One region of the Anaeromusa burkinensis DSM 3853 genome, then DNA from elsewhere that is predicted to be linked to it. Evidence: riboswitches for the same ligand, from Rfam matches in the RefSeq annotation. Region 1 holds a riboswitch; the other holds the start of a gene.
The links. Region 1 has a riboswitch for cyclic di-AMP ahead of C508_RS0110290 (C40 family peptidase). Riboswitches for the same ligand answer to the same signal wherever they lie in the genome.
Positions count from the first base shown of each region.

Region 1 (8,035 bases):
TGATAAAATTCAATACCTGATCCGTCCCTTTGACATGTTTCTGCGCTTCCCCCGACAACTGTTTTAAAAGGCCGCCGACACCGGCCAACGATTGGGCGTCTTCATGCACCTTGTCGATAACCACTTTCATCATAGCAGCCGCTTCTTGCAGTTCCGCCGCTGAGTCCAACAAAATGGACGCCGTCTCCAAAGATTCATGAATGGCTACGGCTCCTACAATCACATCCCCAGCATAAATCGGCATACTGACGGCAACATAAGGTATGCCATAAACTACTTTATCTACATGTACGCAAACCCGACGTTTGAGCTGCATTGCTTGATGTACCGCCGAACCTGACTTTATCGGTTCTCCCAAGCAGACCTGCTTACGTAGTTCCTCTATAGAGTTAACAGCGATCCAACATTCTCGGTCACAAACAACCATGCCCATTTTATGATTGACAAGCTGGGGTATGTATTCCGCAACCGCGCAAAAGGAGTTCAATATTTCTGCAGCCTGATGCATAGCCATCCCTCCACAAAATAGTATCTCTCCTTAAATCATAGACCTTAAAAACAAATATAGTCAACTGAAATCCTTTAGTTTATCGATATCACGCCTCCGCTGCCCTTTTATTCTTTGCAAAATGCTTTAGCTGCCAAACCGGCAGCCAAATACAACAAAATGCAGCAAAGAACAATAGTTCCGCCGGGCGCCATATCCAGATAAAAGGATACGCTTAGGCCGCCAATAACGGATACAAGAGCAAAAAGCTCCGCCAATAGCAAGGTAACGCGAAAACCTTTATGAAATTGCAAAGCCGCGGCTACTGGTACAATCATCAGCGCGCTGACCAACAGAATGCCGACAATACGCATGCCTAAAACAACTACTACGGCCATTAAAATACTAAACAGACAGTTCAGTTTCCGCACAGGCATGCCGGATACATAAGCCATTTCCTCATCAAAAGCCATACATAATAATTTAGGCGCCATTTTTAACAACAAAAAACCTACGACAAGTCCACAGCCAACCATACTCCAAACATCTTCTGGCGTCACCGTCAGTATACTGCCAAAAAGAACGCTTAAAAGAGAGTTTCCGCCCATACGGTTCATAGTGCTGAACAGTACCGCCAACGCCATACCGGCGTAAAACACAATCGCTAAACCCATATCGCTGTGCGCTCGATGCCGCTGCCTAACCCATTCAATGCCCAATGAGCCGAGAACCGTCACCGCCAAAGCGCCGACTACTGGATATACCCCCAACAAAGAGGCGCCGGTAACGCCAGCAAAAGCCAGATGCCCCAAGCCGTCTCCAATCAGAGATTGCCTGCGGACCACCACAAAAAAGCCAATTAACGGACACAACAAGGCAATCACAAGTCCTGCCGCTAAAGCGCGCTGCATAAAATCATAGCTAAATGCTTCCACAAAATCCCCTCCCATCAACCTGTATAATACCAAAGATGGCGCTCCTGAATATGCGTGGAAGCAAATTCCTCGTTCGTGCCATAAAAGCACAGTCCTTTATTGATACAAGCTACCCTGCTGGTCCAGCGGGCCGCATTGTCAACATCATGAGAAACCATCACAACCGTCATGCCTTCTTGGCGGCAAAGCTTTTGCAACAATTGATAAATTTGCGTACTTGCCTCATAATCAACACCGCTTGTAGGTTCATCCAACAACAGCACTTTCGGCGCTGTCAAAAGAGCCCTTGCAATCAGCACCCGCTGCAGCTGTCCTCCGGACAACGCCTCTAAACGCTTGCCTTCCAGCCCCTCCAAGCCTACAATCTGCAGAACTTCTTTGGCTGTCCGCCGCCGCTGCGGCAACAACTGCAAAAGCTCTTTCACCGTCATCGGAAAGCCGGAAACATTTTGGCTATACTGTTGCGGCACATAGGCTAATGTACCGTTTTTTAAAAAATCGCATGGATTCTTTCCGTCAATATAAATACCGCCTGCACTGGGCTGACATAATCCCGCTAATAAGCGGATTAAGGTTGTCTTTCCGCCGCCATTAGGTCCAACTAACGCAACAAATTCACCACTGCCCACCGCAATAGATACATCGTTCAATACCGCATCGGCTTCATAGGAAAAAGAAACATGTTCAATTCGAATCATACGGGATCCTCCTGCCCGGTTTTTTTACGAGTACAATTTTTACAGCGGCCGTATAAATCCAAGGAATGGCGCAGAAGCTCATACCCCTTGCGCTGCGCCTCCGCTTCCAATCGTGCATCTACAGGACAAATATCCAGGCAAACCGCCTGTCCACAATCTACGCAGCGAATATGGTGATGATGACCGTCATGGCTCCATTCGTAGGATGTCGCATCTTTTCCCAGCGCGCCAATGGGCAGCAAAATGCCCTGTTCCACCAGCAGCGTAAGATTGCGATATACCGTATCCAGGCTTATGTCCTCTTCTTTAATGCGAACCTGCTGCCAAATATCTACCGCCCTCATTGGTTGTTCCGCTGCAGCAACCGCTTGCAGCACCGCTTTACGTTGCTCCGTAATCCGGCAGCCCTGCCGCCGCAGCGTCGCTAACGCTTCTTCCAGTCTATCCATCACCAGGAAGCTCCTTTCGACAAGCGAAGCGCTTTATTGAGCCAGCGCTTTTTTAAGCTGTTGCAAATTTTCCCGCATCAGCGTCAAATAAGATGATTTTCCCGCCTTGTATTCTTCTACCGTTAAGCCTTCCAAGGGATTAAGCACTAGCGTCGACGCACCTGCTTCGCGGCTTAAGACTTCAGCCAACTTAGGACTTACCAAAGTTTCAAAGAAAATATACTTCACTTGATGCGCTTTGCAGAAGCGGATAATTTCAGCCATTTTGTCAGCTGTCGGCTCGGCGTCAGGAGACAGTCCCATCACCGGCACTTGCTGTAGTTGATAGCGCTTAGCCAAATATGAAAAGGCTGCATGGCTTGTAATCAGCTCTCTTTTAGCAGTATGCTGCAACGCGACAGTATATTCGTCATGCAGCAGTTGCAATTCTTTCACATACGCTGCCGCATTAGCTTCATATTCGCTAGCGTGAGCCGGATCGACTTCTATTAATGCCGCTAAAATCGTTTTCACTTCTTGCTGCGCCAGCACCGGGTCCAGCCAAACATGCGGATCCTTCGTTTCATGTGTTTCACCGCTATGATTATGTCCGTGCTCATCTTCCGACTCGCTTTCGGCTGCGTCCAGCAGAGCAACCCCTTTACTTGCTTCCACCGCCTTAGCTGAACCTAGCAAGTCCGGCTTTACAACAGCCCCCACCCAGTGTTCCAAACCGGCGCCATGATAAACCAAGAGCGCACTGCCTTTAATTTTAGCTAGATCTTTTGCCGTCGGTTCCCAGTCATGAGGCTCTGTTCCTGGCGGAACCAAAAGGGAAACATCAACGCGGTCTTTCCCTACGGCTTTGACAAACTCTTGTACCGGATATACAGATGCCACTACTTGCAATTTTTTCTCTTGGGGTTTTGTACTCATGCCACAGCCAGCAATGGAGCTTACCAAAAATACTAGAATAATTATCAATACATTTCGACGAGACACCGCATCCACCTCTTAATAGTAATATTCCTATTAAAAGGATAGCACACTTCATTAACTCGCGCAAGAATCTTTCTCATTTAGACACAAAAAAGCAAGTGGTTATCTTTAAAGATAACCACTTGCTTTTTAAATCACATTACCCGTTTAGCGCCTAAATAACGCGCTCCCCAATACCCGTCATACAAGCTGTCTACGCGGACGCCGCGGCTGGATGTCGCACTAATAAAGCGATCATCGCCTATGTAGATGCCCACATGAGATACACCGGAAGTATAGGTCGTGAAAAAGACAAGATCACCGGGTTGCGGATTCGAAACCGAATATCCTGCATCATATTGTTCATCTGCCATGCGCGGCAAGAAAATGCCGGCATTTGCAAAAACGTAACGCGTAAAGCCCGAGCAGTCAAATCCATAGGGAGTGGTTCCGCCGAAAACGTAAGGAACTCCACGGAATGACATTGCGCTTTGAATAATCCGCCTTGTCATGCTCGTTCCCATGTCACTACGACTTACGGGAATGTCTCTGCCCATTAACGCCCGATAAGTACCAGATCCGACAATCCCATCGGCCTCCAGTCCATTAGCCTTTTGAAAGGCCATAACGGCGGCTCTTGTTGCCGAACCGAAGTCCCCATCAGCAGTACCACTGCTAAAACCAAGTTCTTGCAGCCGTTGCTGAATGGCCGTCACATCATCGCCAATATCTCCTTCACGAATGGAAGAAGCATCTGCCACCCCGGGTGCGCTGAGCAAAAAGCAAACCATACCTAAAACAAAAAATCTTTTCAATTGCCCCATTCTGTCACCTCTCTACAGCCTACGAGGTTAGCTGACGGGTTCGGGTCGAGCAACCCTGCGCGAGCGACTTCGCGCTTCACCCCTATACTGTGGTTCCCCCGCTCCGGAGCCGGATTCGGCTTTATTTAGCTCACTTTAAAGGCAATTCGCTATTCGATGAAAAAATCCTGCCTTATTTTCTTTTTTAACTTTCTTTACTGTTGTTCTTTTCCGCCTTGCCCTATTTCTTGACGCAGCCAATATAACGGGCGTTGCTTTACTTCTTCAAAAATACGCCCTACATACTCGCCGATAATACCTAGTCCCATCAGTTGCACGCCGCTCAAAAGCGAAATACTCGCCGCAATAGTGGCCCAGCCAGGTACAGCCTCGTCTGTCAAAAACTTAATATAAACAACATGCAGCGCCAACGCAAAGCTAACCACGCCAAAAACCAAGCCAGCGTAAAAAGCAATACGCAAAGGCAGCTTAGAATAAGCGGTAATGCCATCTAAGGCAAAATGCAGCATTTTAGTAGGTGAAAATTTCGACACCCCCGCATAACGCGGCGGCGCTACAAAATTCAACGTTGTCTGCCGATAACCAATCGCTCCCATCATGCCGCGTATAAACCGAGCTCGTTCCGGAAAGCGACGAAAAGTTTGCACTACTTTGCGATCCAACAGTCGAAAATCTGATCCCCCTTCACGCACGCGCACCTTGGACACTGCATTCATCAATCGGTAAAAACATGAAGATGTCAGTTTCTTAACCCAAGAAACACCTTCCGTCGTCAGGCGAATGGTCTGTACTACCTCGTAACCGTCCTGCCATTGTTCAATCAACTGCGGCAATAATTCCGGCGGATGCTGCAGATCACCATCCATCGTAACAACAGCGTCTCCTTCGGCATGATCTAAACCGCAACTCAAGGCTATTTGATGTCCGAAATTACGAGCTAGAATCAACCCCCGCACCCGGGAATCTTGCTGCGACAAGCGATCAATGACCAAGGGCGTGGCATCTTTGGATCCGTCATCAACAAAAATCAGTTCAAAAGAATGCGGTAATTTCTCCATAACCGAGCATACCGCCTGATAAAAAGCTTCCATGTTTTCTTCTTCATTGAAAACCGGAACTACGATGGAAATCATTGCTCTTTCGCCTCCGCTTTGCGATCTTGCCGTAAGGCAACAGCTCTGCGCAGATACACATGGCGCAGTTCCTTCATTTCCTTGTCGGTATTCCACAACACCAGTACACGAATGCATTGAGGCACACCATCTTCAGCCTCGATTTCTTGAGCACCGAAAAGCGCCACATCATTCCAGCCAAACCGCCGCGCCGCAGCCGCTGGAAATGCAGCATTCACCTCTGGGGTAGAACTGAAAATAACCGCGCCTAGCTCTTCTTCTTGCCAGCCATTAGCCTCTGTTAAAGCATCCAGTAATTGCAGCACTGCTTCAAAAATTTCTTCTTTAGTATTAGCCTCCACCGTAGTGGCGCCACGCACTCCTCGCAACATCTGCCGAGTCCCCCTTTGCAAGGCAAGGATCACCGTTGTTATGCCGGTGATCCTTGCTCATTCAACCAAGTATTAAGCCTCTGGCCATCCTTAGCTACATCTTCCCGCTGTGCGGCTGCAAGCTCCGGATACCAAGCGATCTCTATTGTCTCCAACACAGGCGTATCTTGCAAATTGCAGTATACCCCATGCCAAATACCGCAAAAACCCGTTTCTTTCCATTGCACAGGTTCCATGGAATCTTCTAGTTTAATGGATACTTTCCCCTGTCCCAGAAAATCCAAAATACTTTGACGTTCTTCTGCTGTCAAGGGAATTTTATCCAAAAATAAAGTATGCCCCCGTCCGTGTTCTTGTAACGCGGCATAGGCTTGGCGCACTTCCTCCAGTACCGCCTTCGTCAAGGAAAACAATTCTGTTTGACCCTTCTCAGTCATGCCGCGCCACCTCTGTTTGCCACTGCTTTACTTGAACACAGGCAGCTTGCACCAGGTTCGGCAGCGCCGTCGCCACAGGCGCCGATAATTCCATACCCACAGCTAGCGTTTGCGGCTGCAAGCCAAGAAGGACAATTTCCTGCACCGGAGCCTCCAAGAGTTTCAACACCGCCAGTACATCCTTAAGTCCCAGATCGTGCACAGACAAGGCGCCGCAAAGATGCGCCTCTACCTCAGAATTCCGCAAACAATACAATGTTCCCGGCGCTTGATCTCCTTGGACAGCATCCAGCAACAGCAGGCGCTGCGTTCCTTTTAAAAAGCGCAACAACTCCATACCCAGAGTACCGCCGTCAATCAATTGCACCGTGTCAGAAAACTCTCCTGACAACTGGAGTTGTTCCACCGCGCGCACGCCGACGCCCTCGTCGCCAAGCAAAATGTTCCCAACCCCTAAAACCGTTATCTCCGCAACATTCATCTCAGCGGATATCCCCCAAATCATCAGGATCCTCGTGAAAATACTTCACACCGGAAATCATACTTGAAATTTCGCCGCCGCCTTCAATAATATCAGCACGGACGGCCATATACACATGTACAATGGAAAACAACATAATCGCCCAAGCGGCATAATGATGCAACAGGTGCAGCCAATACTCTCCTCCCAACCAGTATACAAAGGGACTAAACAAAGCAGCCCCCCAACCATTGGGATGAATCATAAAATACATAGCCAAACCTGTAATGATTTCGATAAAAATCATTAAATAGGCCGTTGCATAACCAGCTCTCGCCATGTGGTTTCGCAAGTATGGCCGATGATGAGGCGAGAGCAGTAAATAATGCAATCCCACGTCCAGCATCCCCAACCAATACTCCAGTTTCCAAGGACGCGGAAATAACCGGTCCCCTTTATTGATTGCAAAACCATAAATACGAAAAACAAAGCTGCCGATAAATAAAAATGCCGCAGCAAAATGGATGAAGCGAATGGTTTCCATTGAAAACCATGTCGCTACGGCAAAGGTCGGTTCCATCCCTTGGGTTCCCACATAACCAGGATCGCCAATGTAAAGGCCAGTCACAAAAAGCACCAAAATTGCCAGCACCATAATCCAGTGAAAAAACCGCAAAAAAGGACTGAACAGATAATAAGGCTTCATCGTTCCATGCGTCATGGGTGTCATGGCACATCCCCCTCTCATCATCCACTTGCTGTTTTATCTCCCGCAGGCGCACCAAGGTTCTTCCGCCAGATAGTCACCGTCGGAATAATAATAAGCTCTAGCGCGGCAGCCTCCGCAAATGTCGTCATAACCGCAACGCCCGCAAGCCCCTTTCAGCGGCTGATGGCGTAAATCCTGGAAGATTTCACTTTTAGCCCACATTTCATCAAAAGGAGTCTGCCGTACATTGCCTACCTTCATCGGCAAATACGGACACGGATGCACATCCCCGTTAGGAATAATGACGCAGTAAGCCGTACCAGCTAGGCATCCCCTGGTAAAACGCATCTTCATGCCCCGTTCTTTGGCAATACGCATGAACTGCGGCGCACAAGTCGGCTTTAACTCAATCTCCACCTGCTGCTGCTTGTCCAAAATCCGTCCCAGAAGCGACTCGTATTGTTCCGTGTGTAAGGAGGTATCTTCAATATCCTTGCCCCGGCCTACAGGCACCAGGAAGAAAATATGATGTCCTGCCGCACCGGCGCTTACTGCGAAATCGGTGAGTTCCGTAA
Region 1 is NZ_KB894593.1:105,920-113,954, reverse strand. It holds gene C508_RS20835 (methyl-accepting chemotaxis protein) at 1-508, opposite strand, end outside; gene C508_RS0110310 (metal ABC transporter permease) at 616-1,422, opposite strand; gene C508_RS0110305 (metal ABC transporter ATP-binding protein) at 1,437-2,120, opposite strand; gene C508_RS18290 (Fur family transcriptional regulator) at 2,117-2,569, opposite strand; gene C508_RS18285 (metal ABC transporter substrate-binding protein) at 2,603-3,550, opposite strand; gene C508_RS0110290 (C40 family peptidase) at 3,682-4,350, opposite strand; cyclic di-AMP (ydaO/yuaA leader) riboswitch at 4,352-4,481, opposite strand; gene C508_RS0110285 (glycosyltransferase family 2 protein) at 4,545-5,483, opposite strand; gene aroH (chorismate mutase) at 5,480-5,854, opposite strand; gene C508_RS0110275 (hydrogenase expression/formation C-terminal domain-containing protein) at 5,893-6,291, opposite strand; gene C508_RS0110270 (HyaD/HybD family hydrogenase maturation endopeptidase) at 6,284-6,796, opposite strand; gene cybH (Ni/Fe-hydrogenase, b-type cytochrome subunit) at 6,774-7,481, opposite strand; gene nirJ2 (putative heme d1 biosynthesis radical SAM protein NirJ2) at 7,515-8,035, opposite strand, start outside.

Region 2 (8,035 bases), on a different contig from region 1:
CAAAGCCAATGGTCATGCCGCCAGTCTCATGGTCGCCAGTAACGACAATCAAAGTTTCATCCGGATGTTTGGCATAAAACTTCAGCGCTTCTGCGATAGCTTCTTCAAAAGCCACGACATCTTTTACCGTTGTTGCTGCATCATTCGCATGACAGGCCCAGTCGACTTTGCCGCCTTCCACCATCATGAAGAAACCGTTTGGATTATCAAGCATTTCAATCCCTTTGCGAGTAAAGTCTGCCAAAGACACTTTTTCTCCTCGATCAATTTCATACGACATAGCTTCTTCCGCCGCCAGATCCGGAGCTATAGCGATCGTTTTCCCAGCACCCTTGCCGAGTTTTTGAATTTCTTCCGTTGAAACAGCTACTTGATAGCCTTTCTGTTTAGCAAGCTCCAATAAGTTAGGCTGATCTTTTTTCTTACCCGTAGGCGCCAACAGACCGCCGCCGGCAAAATAATCAAAATTGCTGTTGATTAGTTCCTGACCAATTTCATAATAGTTTTTGCGAGTCGGCTGATGCGCGTAAAAAGCGCCTGGAGTCGCATGATCCAAAGATACGCTGGAGACAATGCCTACTTTCATGCCTTTTTCCTTGGCCATTTCCGCCATGGTTTTAAACTTAACGCTCTTTGTAGGATCCATGCCCAAAATGTCATTATTGGTTTTGTTGCCAGTCGCCAAAGCGGTTCCTGCGGCAGCTGACTCCGTAATGAATGTATCTGCCGACTGTGTTCTCTGCACGCCCTGATGAGAAAAGGCGGTAAAATTCATAGGCTGCCTGCCCATAGGTCCGTTGCCATTCTGAGTCCCTTTAAAAATCTCTGTGGAATTAATCTGACTTAACGCCATACCGTCTCCAATAAAGTAAAATACGTATTTCGCTTTTTTCCCGTAGTAAGCCTGATCGTTAGCCGCATCAGCCACTGCATTTGTCTGAGGCATAGCCAGAGCCGCCAAAATCGCCACCATCACCGCTAGCGCAGCACAGGGCATGAGCCATTTTTTCTTGTTCACACAATCTCCTCCTACTATGTATTTTTCTACCTCTTCCAGTATAAAAATTCTATGTAAAGTTCACGCTATGGAATTGTTAAAATTCAGTAAATAAAAAAGCCTCCGTCAAAACGGAAGCTTTTCTGCAGCCTATTCTTCAATACAACACAGCATTGGCAATTACCAAACGCTGAATTTGGTTCGTTCCCTCATAAATCTGCATAATCTTAGCATCACGCATATATTTTTCCGCCGGATACTCTTTCGAATAGCCATAGCCTCCCATTACCTGTACGGCATCTACGGTCACTTTCATAGCTACATCAGAAGCAAAGCATTTGGCCATCGCCGCTTCCTTGGAATAGGACATTCCTTGATCTTTTAGCCAGCAAGCCTTATGCACTAATAACCGAGCCGCCTCGATTTGCATAGCCATATCGGCCACCATCGCCTGCACCAATTGGAAAGACGCCACAGGCTTACTAAACTGCTGTCGTTCCTTTGCATATTTCACTGCACAATCTAAAGCCGCCTGAGATATCCCCACAGATACGGCTCCTACCAAAGGTCGGGCCGCATCCAGCGTTTTCATAGCCAGTTTAAAACCTTCGCCTTCTCGGCCAATGCGGTGTTCTTCCGGTACTCGCACACCGTCGAGAATCAATTCGCAAGTATCAGAGGCGCAAATCCCCATTTTTTCTTCTTTTTTTCCTACAGAGAAACCAGGAGTTCCTTTAGTCAAAAGGAACGCTGTCAACCCGCGAATGCCCGCCGCTTTACGCGTATTGGCAAAAACAACAAATATTTCCGCACTGGAAGCATTGGTAATAAAGCATTTATTGCCAGTTAAAATATATTCATTGCCATCCTTTACAGCAGACGTAACAACGCCTCCAGCATCTGAACCTGCATTCGGCTCTGTCAGCGCAAACGCGGCCAATTTTCCTTCATTTAATTTGTCAAAAAAGAACTTCTTTTGCTCTTCCGTCCCTAACAACAATATTGGATACGCCGCCAACGCATTGGCGGCAATACTGGTAGCCACCCCGGCACAGCCTTTTCCTATTTCCTCGTACAGCAGCGCTACGGTCAGCGCATCAAGTCCAGGACCGCCATATTCTTCAGGAACAATCAAGTTCAACAGGCCCATTTCATGAAACTTTTCCTGCAAGCCCGGCCTCAGTCCGCCTGCAGCGTCCATCTCTCCCGCATATGGCGCAACTTCTTTTGCAATGAATTCTTGGGTCATGTTTTTCAAGTCCACTTGATCTTGGGTCCATTGAAAATCCATACATACCCTCCTTGCCTGCCCGGCACGACGCCTGCCTCACGCTCCCTTGCCATCCCGGCTGCAACACTTAGGAAGCAGCAATTGCCGCAATAGTATCTTTTTTCTTACAGTATACATGAACTGGATATTTTTGTATACCACGACTCCACCCAGGCCACTACCGCTGCTGCGCTTTCCTGAAAATGCTCGCTGAATTGATGGTCCGCTCCTTTTAAAACAACCAGTTCACAAGGACCTTTGGCAGCCTCTGCATAAGCCAGCGCCTGTTCCACTGGCGCCAATTCGTCTTCTGAGCCATGCAAAATCAGCACAGGAAACGCTGCTCCCAATGCCGCCAACTTTCCCGGCAGATTCACTGTCGCGAAGCCCTTAACGAAATCCGCTTCCAACCGGAGATACCCCCATTCATCCTGCAATTCCAATCGATTTCCTTGCTGTAATTGCCTATATGCAGCCAACCCTAAGGCGTTTTGAAAGGTCACCTGCAAATCGCTAGGAGTCGCCCACAAGCAAAGTCCCTTCACCCTCTTGCCCAATTGACCGGCAGCCAGCAACGACGCGCAACCTCCCATACTGCGCCCCAAAAGAACTACTGACCCCCATCCTTGGCGCTGCATCCACCCGGTCACGCAAAGTAGTTCTTCAACTTGCCTGTCCAAAGACTCACAGGGTGTAAAATCAAATCGAAGCACTCCCATACCTTTAGCGCACACCTGTTCCGCCAGATCCACCGCTCTGCCATTTCCGTCCTTAGAGCCGCGAAAGCCATGACTCATTACCAGCCAATAAGCATCTTGCTCGGCTACGCCTCTGGGATAATGCACCACCGCCTGAAGTTCACTACGCGGCCCAGGAATATTAAACTCTTCTTTTACTCCATTTTCCATCTATACCACCCCATGAAAAAAGGCAGGCTCAAGCCTGCCTGAATCATTTAATATACGTATTTTTTTATAAAATGTACACCGTAATGTGTCTGACGCCAAAATTGATAGCTTCTTGATGGCTGTCAAAAGCCAAGTCAATAACGTGACCCTTAATGGCGCCTCCGGTATCGTCGGCTATAGCAAAGCCGTATCCTGGGATATACAACCTAGTCCCCAAAGGAATTACATTGGGATCCACCGCCACTAACCCTTTGTGCAGCAAATTCCCGCGAGCCGTATAGCTGCCGCATCCAGGGTCGAATCGAGAATACGCCGTAGCCTTCATATTTATGGATCGCCCAAAACGGCTCGGCTGTTCTTGCGCCCGCTCTAGCGCGCTCAGCGTACCTGCATCGACTACTCCAGTTACTCCTAGACCACTCATGCTTTGAAAATCAGCAACCGCCTGCCAAGTTTGCGGACCAAATACGCCATCTACGGACCCGGCGTAAAAGCCTTGACTGGCTAACAGATGCTGTACTCGCATGACATTCTCCCCGCGCATCCCCTGTTGCACAACCGAGTGTTCTTGGCGCGTCACAGGTGGTACGCTTGTTGCCGCAAATACCGCTGGCAGCGCAAAAAACAAGCCACAGAATGCGAAAACCATGATTTTCTTTAAACACATCAAATTAAATCACCTCTCTTTAAACTCCTGCCTCCGAGGTTAGCTGTCGGGTTCGGGTTGAAAAAGAGAGAGAAAATACCCTTCCGCCTAGGCGGATTCACCCCATAAGTTGGTTCCCCCGTACCATAAATGGATTCGGCAGTATATTTTCATCTTACTCCATTTTTTACTGCGCCGTCAAGGTTTGCTACTAGACACCCTCATTGCGCCCCCCTTCGCTTTAGGCAAGTAAGCGTCGCAGCATAGCTGTAAGAACCTGCACTCCAGCCTCAATATCTTCAGGAGCTGCATATTCATCAGGATGATGACTAACACCATCGCGGGAGCGCACAAAAAGCATCCCTGCCGCTGTAATCTTGGCCATATTCATGGCGTCATGGCCTGCGCCGCTTACTGCGCGCATCCATTCGACGCCTACTTCGTCCGCCGCTTTTTCCGCCAAAGCAACCAAATCGTCATCCATCGCTACCGGTTTGTCAGCTGAGAGCATTTCGATGGTCACTGGCGTTTCATACTCTTCCGCAATCGAAAGTGCAGCATCTTTTATTTCCTGAAGGCTTTCTACAATATATTCGTAATCAGTTCCGCGCAGATCCACCCACAATTCAACCTTGCCCGGCACTACGTTCATAGCCCCAGGATAGACTTTGAGATTTCCGACAGTCGCCACTATATCATCTTCCGCGTGATCATTAGCAATATTTCGAATAGCCAGCACCAGTTCCGACGCACTGACCAACGCATCATAGCGGTCATGCATGGGCGTAGTCCCTGAATGACCTGCTATGCCGCTCACCGTCATCTTAAAGCGCGTAGGCGCAGCAATGGCTTCCACAATGCCTACAGCAGCACCACGTTCCTCAAGCTGCTTACTTTGGTCAATATGCAATTCCAAGTAAGCTTGATATGTTCGCTCAGCTATAACACATTGTTTCAAATTTTCAAAAGAAAGCCCTTCTGCGGCTAACGCCGCAGGAAAGGTAACCCCCTGACTGTCGACAGCTCGCTCCCAAGCATTTAAATTAGCGCTGCCTGTCATCGCTTTGCTGCCCATTGTGGAATGTGAAAACCGACTAGACTCTTCCGCGACAAAAACAATCACTTCCACGGTACGCCGCAGCGGCCCTGCCGCCTTCAGGCGCCCTACCGCGGCAAGCGCGCCCACAACGCCGACAACGCCGTCATAGTGCCCGCCATGCGGCACTGTGTCCAAATGCGACCCCATAGCCACAGGCGGCAATTGCGGCTCCAATCCTTCTAAACGGCCAATTACGTTACCGATAGCATCACTGCGCACCGACATTCCTAAAGACTCCATAATAGAAGCGACATAACTTCGCGCTTCCTTATCGGCAACCGTAAAAGCCAAACGATTAGCCGCCCCCGCTTCATCCGCGCCCATGGAGGCGATAGTGTTAATGGTTTTCACAATCCACTGTTGGTCCATTGAAAAGCCTCCTTCTCTCAAAAACTACAAGACTGCCGCTTGCACTGTTTCCAACCCTAAACGGTCAATCATACGTCCTAAACGTTCGTTTTTATTAGCATTTGCTTTATAATAGGTCACAATTCGATCAACCAAAGCGATGACTTCTTCTTGATTCAAGCCTTGAGCCACTTCATTGCCCAACCGAGGCTTCACGCCTCCATTTCCTCCCATCAGTACCGTAAATCCCTTCGGCAAGCCGATAATGCCGATATCTTTCAGCACAGGCTCCGTACAAGCATTCACACAACCAGACACCGCAATTTTAAATTTAGAAGGCAATTCCATACCGTGATAACGTTCATCCAAAGCCAGCCCCAACGTAACGCCGTCTTGCTGCGCCCGTTTACAAAAATGCGTAGCCGGGCAAATTTTTATGCTGCGCACGCAAAGACCAATGGCATGCCCTTTGTCCATGCCCAGTTCCTCCCAGACCTTGTCAATATCTTCTTCTTTGATGCCAACAATAGCAATACGCTGCGCCATAGTTAGCTTCAGCGCCTGGGCCTGGTATTTCTTCGCTACGTCCGCAATTTTGTGCAATACATCAGGATCTAGAATAATGCCTCCGGGAATGTGCGGCGCAACCGCATACGTATTGCGATCCCGTTGTACAATAGCGCCTTTTTCCAGCATGTCCATTTTCTGTGTTGTCATAGCACCCTCCGCGAATTAGTATTATTTAAGAAAAACTTCTTTTAAATTATACCTTATTTGTCACAATTTGACCAGTATCTTCTTAAAACAAAGCCGATCCAATCATGAGCAATAAGAGAATCACAGCTACCGCACCACCAATATACATAGCTGCACGTCCCATCTTACGGCTTTCTTCGCGGTGCATCACTTTTCGACTAACCCCTTTTGTGCGCATAATTGCCCCTCCTGTATGCCTTACTTCACCTAGTAGTCATTTTCGCTATTTAATTTTAAAACCCCTGCTCTTTCCTTGTTTTCTTCTCTCTTTAACAACAAAATGATTTTTCTAACTCAATTTCTCTTTTGAAAATATCTAGTTACATAATCAATAATAATTATTGTTGACATTTCCAGTCAGTTTGATAGAATATAACTGTAGTTGAAAAATATTATTATTTAGCTTCGATTATCGTTTATAAAACCTAAAAATAAAAGGAGGCTTTTACATGGAAAAGAGAAGCGGTTACTTAAAAATGAAAGGTACTCCCTTGACCCTTTTGGGGCGGGAATTGAAAGTTGGTGAAAAAGCGCCTGATTTCCAAGCGCTTACACAAGATTTACAACCTTTCTCACTGTCTGATACAGCTGGTAAGCTCCGCGTCATCAGCGTAGTGCCATCGATTGATACTCCTGTTTGCGATGCGCAGACTCGGTTTTTCAATCAAGATGCATCCAAGTTTCCGGATGTCGCCATTCTCTCCATCAGCGTGGATTTGCCCTTTGCCATCAAGCGTTATTGCGCAGCCCAGGGCATCGAAAATCTCACCACCCTCTCAGACCACAAAGCGCTGGATTTCGGTTCTAAATACGGCTTTGTTATCGAAGAACTGCGCCTGCTCTCGCGCGGCGTCATCGTCGTAGACAAGGACGATATCATCCGTTACATCCAATATGTTCCTAACGTAGAAGATGCGCCTGATTTCGACAGCGCTTTAGCTGCCGTAAAGACTCTTGCTTAGAAAAAGAAAAAACTCCCGAAACCATTGGTTTCGGGAGTTTTTTTGTCTAAAATCAACCAAACAACATCAGCTGATTGCTTTCCGGCAACCCTTCCAAGCAGCCATGATTACGCAGCGCTTCGATAACGGCGCTAGAAACACGGGAACGAGACTTTAAATCCTCTTGCGAAGTAAACGGTCTATCTGGACAACGGCTGGCAACCAAGTTCAACGCAGCCGAGCCGCCAACGCCTTGCAACGCACCCAAAGGAGGAAGCAACGCTCCGTCGACAATGCGAAACTTAGACGCATCAGATTCATACAAATCAATTCGCTTAAAACTAAAGCCTCGCAAATACATTTCCATTGCCATTTCCATGATCGTAAAGAGGGCTTTATCCTTAGCCGAGGCCTCTTTTCCCTGCGCTTCAATGACATCCATTTCTTTTTTCAGGCTCCCCTTATCGCCAACAATACGGGCAGCGTCAAATTCCGTGGCGCGCACAGTAAAGTAGGCGGCATAAAAGGCCAAAGGATGGTGCACTTTGAACCAAGCTATACGGAAAGCCATCATCACATAGGCTACTGCATGGGCCTTCGGAAACATATATTTAATCTTTTGACAGGATTCCACATACCAGTCCGGAACGTCTTTTTCTTTCATTTTCGCGACATTTTCCGGAGTAATGCCCTTCCCTTTACGCACGCCCTCCATAATCTTAAAGGCTACCGAAGGTTCCACTCCCTTGTGAATTAAATAAATCATAATATCGTCGCGCGCGGAAATGGCTTCTGATAATTTGGCCGTTCCATCCTTAATTAAGTCTTGTGCATTATTCAACCAAACATCGGTACCATGGGAAAAACCGGAGATGCGCACTAATTCACTGAAGGTTGTCGGCAGCGTGTCTTCCAGCATCTGGCGCACAAATTTCGTGCCGAATTCCGGAATACCAAAGGTTGCTACGGGACTTCCCATCAACTCTTTAGGAGTCAGACCGACTGCATCGGTGCTAGAAAAAAGACTCATCGTTACCGGATCGTCAAAGGGTATGGTTTTTGCGTCAATG
Region 2 is NZ_KB894588.1:31,792-39,826, forward strand. It holds gene C508_RS0106340 (alkaline phosphatase) at 1-1,018, opposite strand, end outside; gene C508_RS0106345 (acyl-CoA dehydrogenase family protein) at 1,155-2,288, opposite strand; gene C508_RS0106350 (alpha/beta hydrolase family protein) at 2,393-3,175, opposite strand; gene C508_RS0106355 (3D domain-containing protein) at 3,240-3,842, opposite strand; cyclic di-AMP (ydaO/yuaA leader) riboswitch at 3,856-3,993, opposite strand; gene C508_RS0106360 (M20 family metallo-hydrolase) at 4,063-5,289, opposite strand; gene C508_RS0106365 (ferredoxin-like domain-containing protein) at 5,314-5,985, opposite strand; gene C508_RS20820 (hypothetical protein) at 6,068-6,202, opposite strand; gene tpx (thiol peroxidase) at 6,474-6,986, shown strand; gene C508_RS0106380 (PolC-type DNA polymerase III) at 7,039-8,035, opposite strand, start outside.
Region 2: another riboswitch for cyclic di-AMP. It lies ahead of C508_RS0106355 (3D domain-containing protein); the one in region 1 lies ahead of C508_RS0110290 (C40 family peptidase).